DNA from 3 places in the Azospirillum palustre genome. Region 3 is predicted to be linked to each of the others. Evidence: riboswitches for the same ligand, from Rfam matches in the RefSeq annotation. Region 3 holds a riboswitch; each other region holds the start of a gene.
The links. Region 3 has a riboswitch for thiamine pyrophosphate ahead of thiO (glycine oxidase ThiO). Riboswitches for the same ligand answer to the same signal wherever they lie in the genome.
Positions count from the first base shown of each region.

Region 1: another riboswitch for thiamine pyrophosphate. It lies ahead of CRT60_RS16230 (ABC transporter substrate-binding protein); the one in region 3 lies ahead of thiO (glycine oxidase ThiO).
Region 2: another riboswitch for thiamine pyrophosphate. It lies ahead of CRT60_RS28655 (ABC transporter ATP-binding protein); the one in region 3 lies ahead of thiO (glycine oxidase ThiO).

Region 1 is NZ_PDKW01000041.1:554,445-560,410, forward strand. It holds gene CRT60_RS16200 (purine-nucleoside phosphorylase) at 1-307, opposite strand, end outside; gene cdd (cytidine deaminase) at 323-742, opposite strand; gene CRT60_RS16210 (ABC transporter permease) at 747-1,721, opposite strand; gene CRT60_RS16215 (ABC transporter permease) at 1,725-2,882, opposite strand; gene CRT60_RS16220 ((2Fe-2S) ferredoxin domain-containing protein) at 3,063-3,395, shown strand; gene CRT60_RS16225 (DMT family transporter) at 3,529-4,443, shown strand; TPP riboswitch at 4,477-4,591, shown strand; gene CRT60_RS16230 (ABC transporter substrate-binding protein) at 4,674-5,825, shown strand; gene CRT60_RS16235 (branched-chain amino acid ABC transporter permease) at 5,830-5,966, shown strand, end outside.
Region 2 is NZ_PDKW01000043.1:1,344,920-1,350,885, forward strand. It holds gene CRT60_RS28650 (acetoin utilization protein AcuC) at 194-1,321, opposite strand; TPP riboswitch at 1,442-1,548, shown strand; gene CRT60_RS28655 (ABC transporter ATP-binding protein) at 1,596-2,327, shown strand; gene CRT60_RS28660 (ABC transporter permease) at 2,324-3,091, shown strand; gene CRT60_RS28665 (ABC transporter substrate-binding protein) at 3,110-4,051, shown strand; gene CRT60_RS28670 (universal stress protein) at 4,174-5,001, shown strand; gene CRT60_RS28675 (inositol monophosphatase family protein) at 5,049-5,861, opposite strand; gene CRT60_RS28680 (hypothetical protein) at 5,900-5,966, opposite strand, start outside.
Region 3 is NZ_PDKW01000043.1:2,258,084-2,264,049, reverse strand. It holds partial or broken gene CRT60_RS37855 (methyl-accepting chemotaxis protein) at 1-261, opposite strand, end outside; partial or broken gene CRT60_RS37850 (FIST signal transduction protein) at 655-1,893, opposite strand; TPP riboswitch at 2,130-2,229, shown strand; gene thiO (glycine oxidase ThiO) at 2,221-3,417, shown strand; gene thiS (sulfur carrier protein ThiS) at 3,414-3,635, shown strand; gene thiG (thiazole synthase) at 3,819-4,619, shown strand; gene CRT60_RS32970 (PaaI family thioesterase) at 4,764-5,207, shown strand; gene CRT60_RS32965 (hypothetical protein) at 5,237-5,701, shown strand; gene CRT60_RS32960 (hypothetical protein) at 5,747-5,966, opposite strand, start outside.

The DNA of each region.
Region 1 (5,966 bases), on a different contig from region 3:
CGCAGCCGGCCAGCTTCAGCGCCCGCACCGCGGTCTTCAGCGCATCGAAGCCGTTGCCCTCATAGGCATGGACGCGGCCCTGCATGCAGGCGACCTCGACGCCGCCGAGCTGCCCCACCACCAGCCGCCCGGCATGGCCGGACACGCTGGGGATCGGGAAACCGGCGATGTCGGTGTAGGGGATGGCGACCGCGTTGGCGATGCGGTCGGCGATGCCGCCCAGGCCGGAGCCCAGCACGATGCCGACCCGCGGCCGATGGCCGGAGGCACGGTGAAGGATGTCCGCGGCGGCGCGGGCTGCGGTCATGTCGGGAAACTCCGCTCAGAAGGCTAAATTGGTGGGGCCGAACGATTCGGGCAACAGGGTTTCCAGTGCGAAGGTGCGCCGCAGTCCGGCCGGGTCGCAGATGTGGATCGGCGTGTCCGGGGACGCGAATTCGCGGATGCGCTGGCGGCAGCCGCCGCAGGGGGTGCAGATCTCCTCCGCGCCCGCTTCGCCGCCCATCACGACGATGGCGCGGATGCGGCGGTCGCCGGCGGTGACCATGGCGCCGATGGCGCTCGATTCCGCGCACTGCCCCTGCGGGTAGGCCGCATTTTCCACATTGCAGCCGGCGAAGATGCGGCCGGAGTCACCGAGGATCGCCGCGCCCACCTTGAATTTGGAATAGGGGGCGTGGGCATTCCCGCGCGCGGCGCGGGCCGCTTCGATCAGCTGGGGCAGCTCTGCGGTGTCGGCCATCGGCTCAGCGTTCCTTCACATAGGGGATGCCGCTCGCCTTGGGGGCGATGGCCTTGCCGACGAAACCGGCAAGCAGCAGGACGGTCAGCACATAGGGCAGCATCTGGATGAACTGCACCGGGATTACGCCGATGCCCGGCAGAACCACGCCCTGGAGGCGGACCTGCACCGCGTCGGTGAAGGCGAACAGCAGGCAGGCGAACAGGGTCGGCCCCGGCCGCCATTTGCCGAAGATCAGCGCCGCCAGCGCCAGATAGCCCTTGCCGGCGGTCATGTCGCGGACGAAGCCGGCGCCATGGCCGGTGGAGAGATAGGAGCCGGCCATGCCGGTCAGCACGCCGGTGACCAGCAGCGCCTGATAGCGCAGCGTCGCCACCGACAGGCCGGCGGTGTCGACCGCCGCCGGATTCTCGCCCACCGCCCGCAGCCGCAGCCCGAAGCGGGAGCGGTAGAGCACCCAATGGGTGGCGATCACTAGGACCAGCGTCACCCAGATCAGCACATTGTTGCCGTTGAGCAGCTCGCGGTAGACCGGCCCCAGGACCGGGATGCCGGACAGGGCGTCGGCCCCCGGCAGCTCCACCGCGGGGATGCGCGCCTGGTTGGGGAGCAGCGGGGTCTGGCCGCCCTGCTGGAACCAGGCATAGGCCAGCGTCGGCGCCAGCCCGGCGACCAGGATGTTGATCGCCATGCCCGACACCACCTGGTTGCCGTTGTGGGTGATGCAGGCGAAGCCGTGGACCATCGCCAGGGCCACCCCGGCGGCGATGCCGGCCAGCAGCCCCAGCCACGGGTTCAGCGTGGCCGAGGCGACGGCGGCGGAGAAGAAGGCACCGGCCAGCATCTTGCCTTCCAGCCCGATGTCGACCACGCCGGCCCGCTCGCAATACATGCCGGCGAAGGCGGCCAGCACCAGCGGGGTCGCCACGCGGATGGTGGCGCCCAGCAGCTGCAGCGCCAGAAGCAGCGCGTCTTCCATCGCTCAGCCCCTCCCCCCGGTTGCGGCATCCGCGGTGGCGGCGGCGCCGCGGCGGCGGAACAGCGCCTCCACCTGCGGCTTGAACAAATTCTCCATCGCACCGGCGAACAGGATGACCAGACCCTGGATGACCATCACCAGCTCGCGGTTGATCGTCGGGTATTCGAAGGACAGCTGGCCGCCGCCCTGCGCCAGAACCCCGAACAGCAGTGCCGCCAGAATGATCCCGACCGGGTGGTTGCGCCCCATCAGCGCCACGGCGATGCCGACGAAGCCGACGCCGCCGGTGAAGTTCAGGATCACCCGGTGCTGCACGCCCAGGATCTCGTTCACGCCCACGAAGCCGGCCAGCGCGCCGGAGATCAGCATGGCGATGACGATGTTGCGCGCCGGCGAGATGCCGGCATAGACCGCCGCCCGCTCATTGCGGCCGACGGTGCGCAGCTCGTAACCCCAGCGAGTCCGGCGCAGGAAGATGTGGAACAGCAGGCAGCAGGCAAGCGCCCACAGGAAGGACAGGTTCAGCGGGGACGCGGGAATCGCGATGCCGAACCAGCCGAGCGCCCGGTCCATCGACGGCAGCCAGACGCCGGGATCGAACTCGCGGGTTTCCGGCGACTGGCTGCCGGGGCGGATCAGCACGTCCACCAGCAGCCAGGTCATGATCGACGCGGCGATGAAGTTGAACATGATCGTCGTGATGACGATGTGGCTGCCGCGCTTGGCCTGGAGCCAGGCCGGGATGAAGGCCCAGGCGGCACCGAACAGGGCCGAGGCCAGCACCGCCAGCACGGCCACCACCGGCCAGGGCCAGCCGGTCAGCGCCAGCGCCACCAGCCCGGCGCCGAGCCCGCCCAGATAGGCCTGCCCCTCACCGCCGATGTTGAACAGCCCGCAATGGAAGGCGATGGCGACCGCCAGCCCGGTGAAGATGTAGTCGGTGGTGTAATAAAGGGTGTAGCCGATGGCCTCGGGATATCCCAGGGCCTCCGACAGCAGCAGCGACAGCACGTCCACCGGGTTCTCGCCGATCACCAGGATCACCAGCCCCGACAGCACGAAGGCTGCGACGAGGTTGAGAACCGGCAGCAGCGCATACCCGACCCAGCCCGGCACCGCGCCCGGCTGGCCCTTCCCCGATCCGCTCAGCAGCACCGGCATCTCCTGGATTGCCCCTTGCCGGGGATTCTTAACCGCCAATGCTCTGCCGACCAAGCATTTCATGGTGCCGGGAATCCAAGCGGCGCCAGGAGTTAGAAGGATTACAAAAAGTCTTGCCGCAACGCAGCATTCTGGCATGCTTCTTACCCATAGAAATTTTATGGCTATGGAGAATGACCGATGCCGCTCGACATCCCGCAGACCTTCCGCCACCACGTCTTCTGCTGCGCCCAGCAGCGTCCGCCCGGCCATCCGCGCGGCAGCTGCGCCGCCAAGGGGGCGCATCCGCTGTGGCAGCGGCTCGATCAGAAAATCCAGGGCAAGGGTTTGACCGATGTCGGCATGGCGATGACCGGCTGCCTCGGCTTCTGCTCCGCCGGGCCGCTGATGGTGGTCTATCCGGAAGGCATCTGGTACCGGCCGGAAACCCCGGAGGACATCGACGAGATTGTCGACTCGCATCTGGTCAACGATGCGCCGGTCGAGCGGCTGGTGATGGTGCTGACGCGGTGAGGCGACGGGGCGCGCTTCACGCCAACCCTTGAGTATGGCTGCGCCTACCAGACCTGCGGTTGCGGCATTGGGACGCGGGTGCATTTGCCCATAATGTGGGCAGCCTCCGCCATTGCCGTTCCGAACCGATTTCATGACCGACGCCGAAACCGCCGACCTGTTGCCCGCCGAGGCCGATTCGGTTCCCTATGCCGTCGGCTGCTTCCTGGGCGCGATCCTGCTGTTCGCGGCGATGGACACGCTCATCAAGTTCCTGACCGCCGATTACCCGGTGCCGCAGCTGATGTTCGTGCGCTCGCTGGTCGCCTTCCTGCTGGTGGGCGGCTACACCCTGGCCTGCGGCGGCGGGATTGCGGCGATGCGGACGCGGCGGCCCTTGGGGCATGTCTGGCGCGCCTTCGCCGGGCTGATCTCCATGGGATGCTTCTTCTATGCGTTCCGCGAGCTGCCGCTGGCCGACGTCTATGTGCTGAGCTTCGCCGGTCCGCTGTTCATCACCGCGCTGTCGGCGCCGCTGCTGGGCGAGCCGGTCGGTTGGCGCCGCTGGGCCGCCGTGGTGGTCGGGTTCGGCGGCGTGGTGGTGATGGCGCAGCCGTCGGCCGGGGCGCCGCTGGTGCCGGTGCTGGTCGGGCTGTGCGCCGCCCTGTTCTATGCGCTGGCCGCACTGGCAGTGCGCGGCCTGTCGCGGACGGAAACCAGTGCCTCCATCGTGCTCTACCTGCTGCTGACGACGACATTGGTCAGCGGGGCGCTGGCGCTGCCGGTCTGGACGGCGCCGACCGCCGTCGCGCTGGGGTTGATGGCGCTGGTCGGGGCCATCGGCGCCGGGGCGCAGGTGCTGCTGACCCAAGCCTTCCGCCGCGCGCCGCCGGCGGTGGTGGCGCCCTTCGAATATACCGGCATGGTCTGGGCCAGCCTGTTCGGCTGGCTGGTGTTCGGCGACCTGCCGACGGTGCCGGTCCTGGCCGGCGCGATGGTGATCATCGGCAGCGGGCTCTACATCCTGCATCGTGAAACCATGGTGGCGCGCCGCCGGTTGGGTTCTTGACAGGACGGGGCCGGCGGCGACACTCTCGCCGCCTGTTCACGGCTGGGGTGCCCGTGCGGATGCCGGTTCGGCAACCGCATGGGCTGAGACAACACCCATCGAACCTGATCCGGGTCATGCCGGCGAAGGGAGCCGACCGGAACCCGACGGACCCGCTGAAAGCTGCTGCAAAGCGCCCCGTCCCCTCCGCGTCGCCCCAACCGCCGGCGCGTGTCGAGGAGTTTTCGGTCATGCGGCGCACGCTTTCCCTTCTGATCGGCCTGCTGGCCGCATCCTCCTGCCTGTCGTCCGTCTGTCTGTCGTCCGCCGCCCGTGCCGACGACACGCTGTCCTTCCCGGTTCTGGTGCCGCTGACCGGCTTCCTGTCGCTGGAAGGCACCAGCCAGCGCAACGGCGCCGTCCTGGCGCTGAAGCAGACGCCGGCCGGCGTCGCCATCGCCTCGGAGGTCGTCGACACCGGCACCTCGCCCGAGGCGGCGGTGACGGCGCTGGAGCGCGCGGCCGGCCGCGGCACGGTGGGCGCGGTCGCCGCCAGCATGCTCGGCACCCAGATGCTGGCGATGCTGCCGCTGGCGGGCGAGCTGAAGCTGCCGCTGGTCACCGTGTCGGGCACCGCCTCGATCACCGAGCAGGGCAATCCCTGGGTCTTCCGCTTCTTCCCCGGCGACGCCGTGACCAAGGCCGCCCATGCCCGCTATGTGGTGGAAGAGCTGGGCAAGCGGCAGCCGGCCGTCATCTACCAGACCACCGCCTACGGCCAGAGCGGCAAGGCGCATCTGGACGCCGCCTTCAAGGCGCTGGGCGTCACGCCCGTCTTCGAGGAGGGGGTGGACCCGGCGGCCAAGGATCTGCTGCCGGTGCTGACCAAGGCGCTCGCCACCAAGCCGGACGTGCTGGTCCTGCACCTGCATTCCGGCCCGACCGCGCTGCTGCTGCGGCAGGCGGCGTCCAGCGGCGTGACCCTGCCCATCGTCGCCGGCTCCGCCATGCATCAGCCGAGCACCGCCGCCCTGCTGGAACCGGCGGAGCTGAAGGGCGTCTGTGCCGAGACCGCGGCCTCGCCGATCTCGGGCGGCACGCCGGAGGTCAAGGCCTTCACCGACGCCTACCGCGCCGCCTTCGGCAAGGAGCCGGACGCCTTCGCGCTCGGCCAGTATGACGGCATGACCATGGTGCTGGAGGCGGTGAAGGCCGGCGCCCGGTCGCCGGACGCCATCCGCAAGGCGCTGTCCGCCGAGACGTTCCGGGGCCTCGCCATGACTTACAAGTCCGACGGCAAGGGCAACATGGCCCATTCCGCCGTCATCGTCTGCTATGATGGGGCCAGCCGCGTGCCGGTGCTGGTGAAGCGGTACGACGACCCGACGCTTGCGGCGAAGTGAGCGGATGGCGGCGCTTCAACTGCTGGTCAACGGGGTGGCGCTGGGGGCGGCCTATGCCTTGGTGGCGCTGGGCTTCGTGCTGGTGCTGAACGCCACCTCGGCGGTGAATTTCGCCCAGGGCGATCTCGTGATGGCCGGCGG
Region 2 (5,966 bases), 910 kb from region 3:
GCCCGCCCGTCCTCCTACCGCAAATCCAACCCGCAAATCCCGCCGAAGCCCGCATCGCCCGACACGGAAGCTGCACCGGCGCAGTGGAAAAGAGAATCAACGAACAATCCGACCCCGTCAACGAATCGTCACAGGTTGGTTCGAAATTCGTCGGAATGAGTCGGTCAACCGCGGGTCAGGACAGCGCCACCCTTCAGGACATGGCCATCTCGGCCACCCGCTTCACAGCGTCCCGAACCGGCCCCGGCCGCCGTTCGTCGCCCAACGTGGTGAACCAATGGTCCGGCGGGTTGCGGCCGGCGGCGCGGTTCCAGGTCAGGGCACGCAGCACCGCCTCCGCCTCCGCCGTCGGCCGCACGGCGGGATCGATGCCGTTTATCACCGCCCAGATCCCGGCCCAGCAACGCCCGACCGACCAGGGGTTATAGCCGCCGCCTCCGACCACCAGCACCCGCGGCGCCAGGGGAAGCAGCGCCGCCACGGCATCCCACAGCGCGCGGTTGGACAGCTCCAGACGGCTCAACGGATCCTCGGCCAAGGCATCGGCGCCGGTCTGGATCACCATCGCCTGCGGACGGAAGGCACGGGCCAGCGGCAGGACCGCCGCCGCCATCACATGCTCCATCTCGCTGTCGTTGAAGCCCGGCGGGACCGGCAGGTTGCGGGCCATGCCGCCGGCGCGCTCCTCCGCCTTGCCGGTGTAGGGCCAGCGCCCATCCTCGTGGATCGACACGGTCAGCACCCGGTCGTCGTCGGCAAAGGCCTCCTCCACCCCGTCGCCATGATGGGCGTCGAGATCGACATAGAGGACCCGCTCCAGCCCATGGTCCAGCAATTCCAGGATGCCGAGAACCGGCGCGTTGAAATAGCAGAAGCCGCTGGCCCGGTCGCGCCGCGCATGATGCGTCCCGGCGGCCGGCGCATAGACAAGACCGGCCGGCCGGTCGCCGAGAATCCGGGCAGCCTGCAACGCCGATCCGCTGCTGTGGGCCGGCCGCCGGTACATCTCGGCGAAGACGGGATTTTCCAGCTTTCCCAGATTGTGGCGGGTTGCGGTCGCCTCGTCGACGCGCTGCTCGGCCTCCGCCCGCTTCAGCGCGGCGATGTAATCGGACGTGTGGAAGCGCGCCAGCTCGCGTTCGCTCGCCACATGGGTGTCGAGATAGACCTTGTCCGGCAGCCAGCCCATGGCACGGCTGAGGTCGATGGCGGTCGACACGCGCGGAATCGCCAGCGGATGCTTCGGCCCATAGGTGGAGCCGCGGTAGATTTCCCCGCCGATGAACAGCGGTGTGCGGAATGGTGTGGTCAGGACGGGCACTCCTCGATGCCCGTCAGAAACTAGGCGCCGCGGCGGTGCGGTCAAGCCGCCCGCTTCCGCATGCCGGAACCTGCATCCGGCAATGCTTGCGGTCACGGATCGTCCGCGCCTATAGTCGCCGCCTTCACTGGGGGGAGCCGATGGGCGGCTGAGAGGTCCTGTTGCGGGACGACCCCTGGAACCTGATCCGGTTCATGCCGGCGTAGGGATCAGTGATGCGGGATCGCACCCTCTCCATCTCCGCCAGTCCACGATGCATGCCCGCGTGCCTGCGATGACGCCGCTTTCGGTGACCATCTCCCGCGCACGGCTGACCTATGGCGGCACGCTGCTGTTCTCCGACCTGACTCTGGAGCTGCCGGCCGGGCGGACCACCTGCCTGCTGGGGCCGAGCGGCGTCGGCAAGACCACGCTCCTGCGTATCCTCGCCGGTCTGGCCGAGCCGGAGCCGCCGACCGAGGTGGTCACCGGCGACCGGCAGCCGCTGGCCGGCCGGATCGCCTACATGGCGCAGCAGGACCTGCTGCTGCCCTGGCTGACCGTTCTCGACAATGTGCTGCTCGGCGACCGGCTGCGCCACCGCCGTCCCGATCCGGCGCGGGTGGAGCAGGCCCGTGCGCTGCTGGACCGTGTCGGCTTGGCCGGGCGCGAGCGCGACCGTCCCGCCGCCCTGTCCGGCGGGCAGAAGCAGCGCGTGGCGCTGGCCCGTACCCTGATGGAGGACAAGCCGCTAGTCTTGATGGACGAGCCCTTCTCGGCGCTCGACGCCATCACCCGGCTGCGCTTGCAGGAAACGGCGGCGGAGACGCTGGCCGGCCGCACCGTCCTGATGGTCACCCATGACCCGCTGGAGGCGCTGCGCATCGGCGACCGCCTGCATGTGATGACCGGCCGGCCGGCCATTATGGGGCCGGCGCTGGAGCCCTCCGGCCCGGTGCCGCGCCGGGTCGACGATCCGGAACTGCTGGCGCATCAGGCCGAACTGTTGCGGAGGCTGGCGGAATGAAGGCGCTGCTGCGCGGCGCGATCACCCTGCTGGTGCTGGTCGCCGGCTGGCAGGCACTGGTCTGGACCACCGGTCTGCCGCGCTACCTTTTGCCCGGTCCGCTGGCGGTGGCGGACGCCATGCAGCGGCAGGCCCCTCTCTTGTTGAGCCATGGCCTGACCACGCTGGCTGAGATTCTGATCGGACTGGTGGCCGGCGTGGCGCTGGGCGGCGTCAGCGCTTTGCTGCTCGCGCGGTTCCGCACGGCGCGGCGCTGGCTGATGCCGCTGCTTCTGGTCAGCCAGGCCATCCCGGTCTTCGCGCTGGCGCCGCTGCTGGTGTTGTGGCTCGGCTATGGCATGGCGTCCAAGATCGCCATGGCGGTGCTGGTCATCTATTTCCCGGTGACGACCGCGCTGTTCGACGGGCTGCGGCGCACCGATCCCGGCTGGCTCGACCTTGCCCGCACCATGGGCGCCTCACCCGCCGCGATCCTGTGGAGCATCCGCCTGCCGGCCGCCCTGCCCGCCTTCTGGTCCGGCGTGCGGGTGGCCGCCGCGGTGGCGCCCATCGGGGCGGTGATCGGCGAATGGGTGGGGTCGTCCTCCGGTCTCGGCTACCTGATGCTGCACGCCAATGCCCGCATGCAGATCGACCTTCTGTTCGCCGCCGTGCTGGTGCTGGGGATGTTCGCGGTGACGCTGTACGCCGCCGTCGATGTGCTGGCCCGCCGTGCCCTGCCCTGGCAACCCGATACCCAACCTGCCGAAGACGCCAACCCTTGAAGGGGGGAGAGACACCCGATGAAGCATCTTTTCACCGCCGGCCTGATCGCTGCCGGCCTGATGACCTCGCTTCCAGCACTGGCCCAGGACAAGCTGTCCGTGATGCTGGACTGGTTCGTCAACCCGGACCACGCCCCGCTGGTGGTGGCGCAGGAGAAGGGCTTTTTCAAGGATGCCGGGCTTGAGGTCACGCTGACCGCCCCGGCCGACCCCAACGACCCGCCGAAGCTGGTGGCCGCCGGCGGCACCGACATCGCCGTCTCCTACCAGCCGCAGCTGATCCTGCAGGTGGCGGAGGAACTGCCGCTGGTCCGCATCGGCACGCTGGTGTCCACACCGCTGAACTCGGTCGTCGTGCTGCGCGACGGGCCGGTGAAGACGCTAAAGGATCTGAAGGGCCACAAGGTCGGCTACTCCATCGCCGGCTTCGAGGACGCGCTGCTGGGCGCCATGCTGGAGAAGCAGGGGCTGAGCCTGAAGGACGTCGAGCTGGTGAACGTCAACTTCTCCCTCTCGCCGTCGCTGCTGTCGGGCCAGGTCGATGCGGTGGTCGGCGCCTTCCGCAATTTCGAACTGAACCAGATGGAGATCGAGAAGCGCCCCGGCCGCGCCTTCTATCCGGAGGAAGAGGGCGTTCCGCCCTATGACGAGCTGATTCTGGTCGCCCGCAAGGACAAGGCGAACGATCCGCGCTTCAAGCGCTTCCTGGCGGCGGTGGAGCGGGCGACGCTCTACATCCTGAACCATCCGGAGGAGTCGCAGGCCGCCTTCGTCAAGGGCCGGCCCGAACTGAACGACGAGCTGAACCGCCGCGCCTGGGCCGACACGCTGCCGCGCTTCTCCCACAGCCCGGCCGCCCTGGATGCCGAGCGCTACACCCGCTTCGCCGAGTTCCTGAAGGCCCGCGGCCTGATCAAGGCGGTGGCGCCGGTCGAGCAGTATGCGGTGGTGGTGAAGTAACGGTCTCCCACGGTCCCTGCCATCCACCGACATTGCCATCGACCCCGGCGGAGCGTTACCTAGAGGGAAACCGCTCCGCCGGCTGATGGTGGACCGATCATAATGTTGGGAGACGCGAGGGCATGCCGATCAAGACCATCCTGCTGCATATGGCCAACGACGACGCCCACGCCAGCCGTCTGGCGGTGGCCGCAGCCCTGGCCAAGCGCTTCTCCGCCCATATCCAGGCGCTCTACATCGCCACCCCGGTGTCGATGCCGGCGGGCGCCACCGGCCGCGCCGCGTCCTATGGCTTCATGGCGGAGGCGACCGCAATCGCCCACGAGAATGCCGAGCGGATCGAGCAGGAGGTCCGCAAGTCGCTCGACGGGCTGCCCTACGACTGGACGGTCGAAGAGGGCGACCATGTCGATCTTCTGGCCGAGCGCGCCGCCTATGCCGACCTGATCGTCGTCGCGCAATCCGCGGCGGTGCGGGCGGGTGAGCGTGTGTCGCTGCACCATATCCCCGACCGTTTGCCGCTGGAGACCGCCACGCCGGTCCTGGTCCTGCCGCCGAAGCAGCCGGCTGCGGCGCCCATCGGCCGCCATGTGCTGATCGCCTGGAAGAACACGCGCGAATCCACGCGCGCGGTCCGTGCCGCCATGCCCTTCCTGGAGGCGGCGGAGTCCGTCACCGTGCTGACCGTGGAACCGCTCGGGCAACAGAGCAGGGAAGCCGCCACCCTGGTCGATTGGCTGCACCGCCACGGCATCGCCGCCCGTCCGCAGTCGGTCATCGCGTCAGGTGGCGAGGTCGGCGACATGATCCTGTCCTGCTGCACCGACCAGGGCGCCGACCTGCTGGTGATGGGCGCCTACGGCCATTCCCGCCTGCGCGAGCTGGTGCTGGGTGGGGCGACCCGTACGGTGCTGGACGGGCTGGCCTTGCCGGCTCTGCTGGCGCATTGAAGGGGCGCGGGAGGGCCGTCGCCCGCCCTCCTGCACCCGACACGCACTCAGCCAAACAGTTGTCCATGCAGCGCCTGCCAGCTTTCGCGGTCGGGCGCCAGCAGGATGCTGCCGTTCAGCCGTCCCGGCCGGTAGGGCGTCCCGTCGATCAGTGCCGAATAACCGCCGGCCTCGGCATGCAGCAGAACGCCGGCCGCATGGTCCCACGGCATCAACCGGTGATAGAGCGAGTAATGCGCCCGCCCGTCCAGCAGGCGCAGATACTCCTGGGCGGCGCTCGACAGGCACACGCGTTCCGCCAGCCCGACGCTGCGCTCTTCCAGTTGGCGCCCCATCTCAGCACTGCAAAAGCGCGTGGACAGCGCCCCGACCATCTGCGGCAGCGGCACGGCCGGTGCGACATGGACACGCCGACCGTCGAGCCAGGCACCCTGCCCCTTCACCGCCGTCGCCATCCGGCCATCGACCGGATCGTGGATCCAGCCGGCAACCGTCTCGCCCTTGCAGGCAAGCGCGACGATCACCGCGAACATCGGTCGTCCCTGGGCGAAGTTGATCGTGCCGTCCACCGGGTCGATGATCCAGACCGGATCGTCGCCATGGATGCGGTCGAGCACGCGCTCGTCCTCGGAGGCGGCCTCCTCCCCGACAACGCGGCTGCCCGGCAGCAGCGCCGACAGCGCCGGGGTCAAGGCCCGCTCCGCCGCCTCGTCCGCCAGCGTGACGAGATCAGTCGGACCGGTCTTCTGCCGGATGTCGGCGGCGTCGAGCTTCTGGAAATAGGGCATGATCTCCGTCCGGGCGACGGATCGGATCAGATCGGCGACGCGGTCGATGTCGGGAAGCGGGAAACCCGTCATGGTCGGTTGGCCCTTTTTCGGCTTGAGTTCGGAGAGGGTCAGCGCTTCGCCGCCGGCTTGCTGCCGGGCACGCTGTCCAGCTTCAATACGGGATCGCCGCCCTTC
Region 3 (5,966 bases):
GGCCTCGTCCATGCGGGTGCTGGTGTCGTCGAGCTGGCCGCCGACGGAGCGGACGGAGGTCACCACCTGGTCGATGGCCCGGCGGGTGTCGGCCAGCGTCTGCTTGGTGTCGTTGGCCAGCTTGCGCACCTCCGCCGCCACCACGGCGAAACCCTTTCCGGCCTCTCCGGCGCGGGCGGCCTCGATGGTGGCGTTGAGCGCCAGCAGGTTGGTCTGGCTGGCGATGCCGTCGATCACCGCCAGCACCTTCTCGATGCTCTTCACCACGGTGGACAGCTGGTTGAATTCGCGGACCAGAGCCTCCTTGCGGTCGGCGTGGCCGTCGAACAGGGTGGCGTGGCGGTTCAGCGTCGCCTCGATCGCCGACATCGAGCCGCCGATGCGCGCGGCATAGCTGGCGGTCTCCTGCACGCCGCCGGTCAGCGTCACCAGCGCGTCGAGATAGCTGTGCATCCGCTCGATCACGCTGTTGCGGATGCGGCTCAGCAGCTCCAGCCGGTTGTAGCGGGTGGCGATGAAATAGCTCTGGAACCGGGCGTAATGCACCGGGAAGCGGTCGACCATGTCGTCGGAGAAGGCGGCGCCGGGCGGCACCTCGAAGAACATCAGCGCCGACAGGGTCTGGTTGATGTTGATGCCCAGCAGCTCGCCGAAGGTGGAGAAGCCGGCGGCGGCCAGCCCGTCGAAGGCATGGACCCGCGACAGCTGGTCGGGATTGTTCAGCCGGCGCAGGATGCAGTCGTTCAGGATGGCGCCGACCGGTTGCGGCTTGTTGCGCAGATAGGCCGAGAGGTCGTCCTCCGTCTGGCGGACGAAATCGGTCGCCTCGACAAGGCACAGCGAATCGCCGGGATTGACGTCGCAGTAGAAGGCGACCTCCCCCTTTTCGAAATCGAAGCCGGAGATGGAGCGGACGAACAGCTCTCCCTCCATCTCGATGGCGAAGGTGTTCTTCGCCAGCTTGCCCGGCAGGTCCTGCGGCTTGCAGCGCAGGGATTTGGCGAGCGCGTCGATGAAGCCGACGACCTCGAAGCCGTCGCGGTCGATCACGCTGCGCACGATGCGGCGCATCGGGTCGGCGTCGACCACGGCGAAGCGGGTCTGGGTCGGCCGGAAATTCTGCGACTTGAAGATGCCGTAGCGGATGCCGGGCGCCATCTTCAGGAAGATCGTCACCGCCGCGTTCTCCAGCACGCGCTGGCCGTCGAACAGATGGGTGTTGCGGAAGTCGAGCTTGCCGCCGGCCGAGCCGCCGATGAACAGGCAGGGGAAATGGCCGGAGCGGTAGACCGCCTCCATGAACCAGCTTTCGCTGGCCGACAGCCCGTCGATGAAGGTCAGCGCCACCGTGTCGTGGCTGTCGACCGGGAAGGGGACGCGGATGCGGTCGAGCTCGCCGCGGATCGCCTCCACCCGGGCCGGCACGTCGCGGGTCGGGCGGCCGCCGCGCAGGTCGTCGCAATGCAGCGGGACCGACTGGATGCTGACCCCGGCGAGCAGGCGCGGGCTGAAGGATTGCAGCACCACGCTGTCCCAGCGGTCGCCGGCCTTGCGGTAGAGCGGCTGGCCCTCGGCCGCGCACAGCTCGCCCGCGGTGGAGACCAGCACCAGCTGGGTCGCCGCCGGCAGGGCGGAGCGGACCGCCCGCGCGGTGGCGGCGAAATCGACATGCGGCGACACGAAACCGACGACCAGCGCCGGTGCCCCGTCGGCGAAAGTCAGACCCTCCAGCGCCGCGGCGCCGATCTGCCCTGCCGGCAGGCACAGGCTGCGGATCGGCTGTTCCGCCGGTCCGGCGGCATGCGCTGCCGGTTCGGACCTGCCGGCAGGAGCGCCGACCGGGCTGCCGGGGACGGGGGAGGTCGGGGAGTCCGAGCGGAAGAAAGACAGCATGCTGGCGAATCCTCGGTCGTCTTTGTCGTTCATCCCGCGCACCGGCTGCGCCCGTTTTCCGCTGTGAGTGCCCGGGTATGGCTCATTTTGCCGACACTTTAGCTGCCGATCGGTAGCGCTTCCTGTCGGGGGGACTCCGTATCCGGCTGCGGCCTGTCGCCGCATCCATCGGCAGGTTGGGGCCGGGCGGCGGTCGATTCCGCTTGTGGGGCCAGCGGAACATTGGCATAAGGCAATCCATAGGCCTGGGGTGCCGTGCGGTGGTCGCGCGGCTGAGAACACACCCATCGAACCTGTCTGGGTAATTCCAGCGAAGGGAGCCGCCGCATGATCCATGCGCCAGAACCGCATCCATATTCCGTTTCCGCGCCGGGACTCCGCCCGTCCGCCACCCGTCCTTCCGTTGCCATCGTCGGCGCCGGCTGCATCGGCCTCGCCATCGCCTGGAGGCTGGCGTCGGCCGGCTGCCGCGTCGACGTTTTCGAGCGGGGGGAGGCCGGGCGCGGCGCCACCTATGCCGCCGGCGGCATGCTGGCCGCCTGTGTCGAAACCGAGCCGGGCGAGGAGGGGCTGCTGCCGCTGACCCGCGCGTCGCAGGCCCTGTGGCCGGACTTCGCCCGCGATCTCGAAGCGGCGAGCGGCATCGCCGTCGATCTGCGCCGCGAAGGCACCATGGTCATCGCGCTGACCGCCGACGATGCCGCGAAGGTCCGCTTCCTGCACGGGTTCCAGCGCGATCTGGGATTGCCGGTGGAGTGGCTGGGCGGGGCCGAGGTGCGGCGGCGCGAACCCTTCCTGCAACCGGGTGTCGCCGGTGCCCTGTTTTGTGCCGGCGACCATCAGGTCGACAACCGCAAGGTCGCAGCCGCCCTGCGCCGCGCCGCCGAACTCGCTGGCGCCCATCTGCATGAGCGGTGCGGCGAGGTTGCGCTGGCGGTGGAGGGCGGGCGCGCCGTCGGTGTGCGGGTGGCCGAGACGCTGCACCGGGCCGACCAAGTGGTGCTGGCCGCCGGGGCGTGGTCGGCCGGGGTGCCTGGGCTGCCGCCCGCCGCCCGGCCGCCGGTGCGTCCGGTGAAGGGGCAGATGGTCTGCCTGCGCATGGATCCCCGTCTGCCGCTGCTGCGCCATGTGGTGTGGACGCCCGGCACCTACCTGATCCCGCGGCTGGACGGCCGGCTGCTGATCGGCGCCACGACGGAGGAGCGCGGCTTCGACGACCGTCTGACCGCCGGCGGCCAGTTCGCCCTGCTGGAGGGGGCGTGGCGGGCGCTGCCGGGCATTGCCGAACTGCCCATCGAGGAAGCCTGGGCGGGTTTCCGTCCCGGCAGCCGCGACGATGCGCCGATCCTGGGCGAGAGCGGCATTCCCGGACTGATCCACGCCACCGGCCACCACCGCAACGGCATCCTGCTGACCCCGGTGACCGCCGACGGCATCGCCCGTCTGGTGCTGACCGGCGAGACCGATCCGCTGCTGCGCCCCTTCGCCGCCGACCGCTTCGTTGCTGCGGGAGCCGCCGCATGACCGCCGTTTCACGTGAAGCCATCCGCGTCAACGGCTGCGAAGAGCCGCTGTCCGCCGCCTCCGTCGCCGAGTTCCTGGCCGGCCGCGGCATCGCCGAGGGTGCGAAGGGCGTCGCGGTCGCCCTGAACGGCGCCGTGGTCCCCCGCCGCCGCTGGCCGGAGACCGCGCTTAAGCCCGGCGACAGCCTGGAAATCGTCCGCCCCATCCAGGGCGGCTGACCCCCCGATCCTCCCTCTCCCGCCCCGGGAGAGGGAAGGGGCCCATGCGCAGCATGGGAAGGGTGAGGGGTGGGGCAAGGATCAGAATCCATGTTCGGATACCCCCTCACCCTCCCCACGCCTACGGCGCGGGTCCCCTCCCTCTCCCGGGGCGGGAGAGGGCCTTTGCAAAAGGCTCCCCCCATGTCCCAGACCGACACCCTCACCATCGCCGGGCGCAGCCTCGGCTCGCGGCTGTTCCTCGGCACCGCCGGCTATCCGAACCAGCAGGTGATGCTCGACGCGCTGGCGGCCAGCGGCAGCGAACTGGTCACGCTGGCGATCCGCCGCATCAGCCTGGACGGCTATTCGGAAAGCCTCGTCGACGTGCTGGCCCGCGCCACCGCCGGGCGGGCGGCCGGGCCGGTCGGGCTGTTGCCCAACACCGCCGGCTGCATGACCGCCAAGGAAGCGGTGCTGACCGCCCAGCTGTCGCGCGAGGCGCTGGACACCCCCTGGATCAAGCTGGAGGTCATCGGCGACCGCGAGCTGCTCTATCCCGACGTGGAGGAACTGCTGCGCGCGACCGAGGAGCTGGTGAATGACGGCTTCGTCGTGCTGCCCTATTGCAACGACGATCCGGTGACCTGCCGCAAGCTGGCCGACCTGGGGGCCGCTGCGGTGATGCCGCTGGGGGCCTTCATCGGGTCGGGCATGGGCATCCGCAACCCGCACGCCATCGAGACGATCTGCGCCCGCAGCCCGGTGCCGGTGGTGCTGGATGCCGGCATCGGCACCGCGTCCGACGCGGCGCTGGCGATGGAGCTCGGTTGCGCCGCCGTTCTGCTGAACACCGCGGTGTCGAAGGCGCGCGACCCGGTGCGGATGGCGGCGGCGATGCGCGATGCGGTCAATGCCGGCCGCGCCGCCCATCTGGCCGGCCGCATGCCGATGCGCGCCCATGCCGAACCGTCCAGCCCGCAGATGGGCCTGATCGGCGGCTGATACCGGCTAATTGCGGGGCAACCGGAGGGCGAGAGGGTGGGCAAGGTGACGCGCACTCCGTTCGGCCGCTTGATCCGGCGGGGCGGCTGACGCAGGCTGTGCCGCACCGCCTCCCTTGGCGCCCCTCTGCCGGAGACCCTTGCCTTGCCCGCCACCTTCGAACCCCGCACTCCCGACTGGAAGGCGCGCTGCTTCGCGTCCTTCGAACAGCAGCCGATCTGCAAGACGCTCGGCATCGAACTGGCGGCGATGGAGCCGGGCTTCTGCGAGATGCGCCTGCCGTTCCGTGCCGACCTGACGCAGCAGCACGGCTTCTTCCATGCCGGCATGGTCAGCACGCTGGCCGACAATGCCGGCGGCTATGCGGCGCTGAGCCTGATGCCGGCCGGGGCGGAAGTGCTGGCGGTGGAGTTCAAGATCAACCTGATGTCGCCGGCCAAGGGCGATGTCATGATCGCCCGCGCCCGCGTGGTGAAGCCGGGCCGCACCCTGGTCATCACCCAGGTCGAGGTGTCGATGCTGGACGGCGGTGTCGAGAAGGACTGCGCCCTGATGCAGCAGACCACCTTCTGCGTGATGCCGAAATGACGTTTCAACCGGTTCGAAAGGGCTTTTCCATGCTGTCTGCCCGTCTGTTGTCCGTGCCCGCCGCCCTGCTGCTGGCCGGCGGCATCGCCGTTCTGGCCGCCGCCCCGGCCGAGGCCAAGGATCCGCCCTCCTGCGCCGCCATCTCCTTCCGCTCGCTGCCCAGCGGCGCGCCGGACGGCGAACAGGATGCCGGCCTCTACAAGTCGCGCTTCGGCAAGATCGAGGTGAAGGCCGACGTCAAGGGCGGGCAGGCCACCACCTACTACATGGTGCTGAACGGCAAGAAGGTGGACGGCCCGGCCAACCCGCCGAAGATGTCGGAGGCCTGCCTGAAGTCCAAGCACGTCAAGGTGCCGGTCGCCAAGCAAACCCAGGGCACCTGCACCGGCACCCGCTTCCGCGTCGTCGTCGACCGGTCCAGCGGCAAGCCGGTCGCCGCTTTCTTCGGCCTGCAGGGCGAGGATTGGGCCTATTGCAGCGCGACGACGCTGTAAGGACGGAAGCCTGAAGGGGGGCGGACCCCCGCCCCCCTCATCTCCTCAGATCGCCAAAGCCTTCACCCGCTCCCGCAAGGCCTGCCGCGCCGCTTCCGCCTCGCTGCGGGCGGTGGTCAGGTCGCGGGCCAGACCGTCCAGGCGGTTTTCCGCCTCCGCCATCTTCGCCAGCGTGCGCTTGTGCAGGTCGCTGCCGGCCGGCAGGGCCTTCAGGTTCTCGCGCAGCCGGTCCTGGTCGGCGATGCGCTCGGTCCGCTCGCGCTCC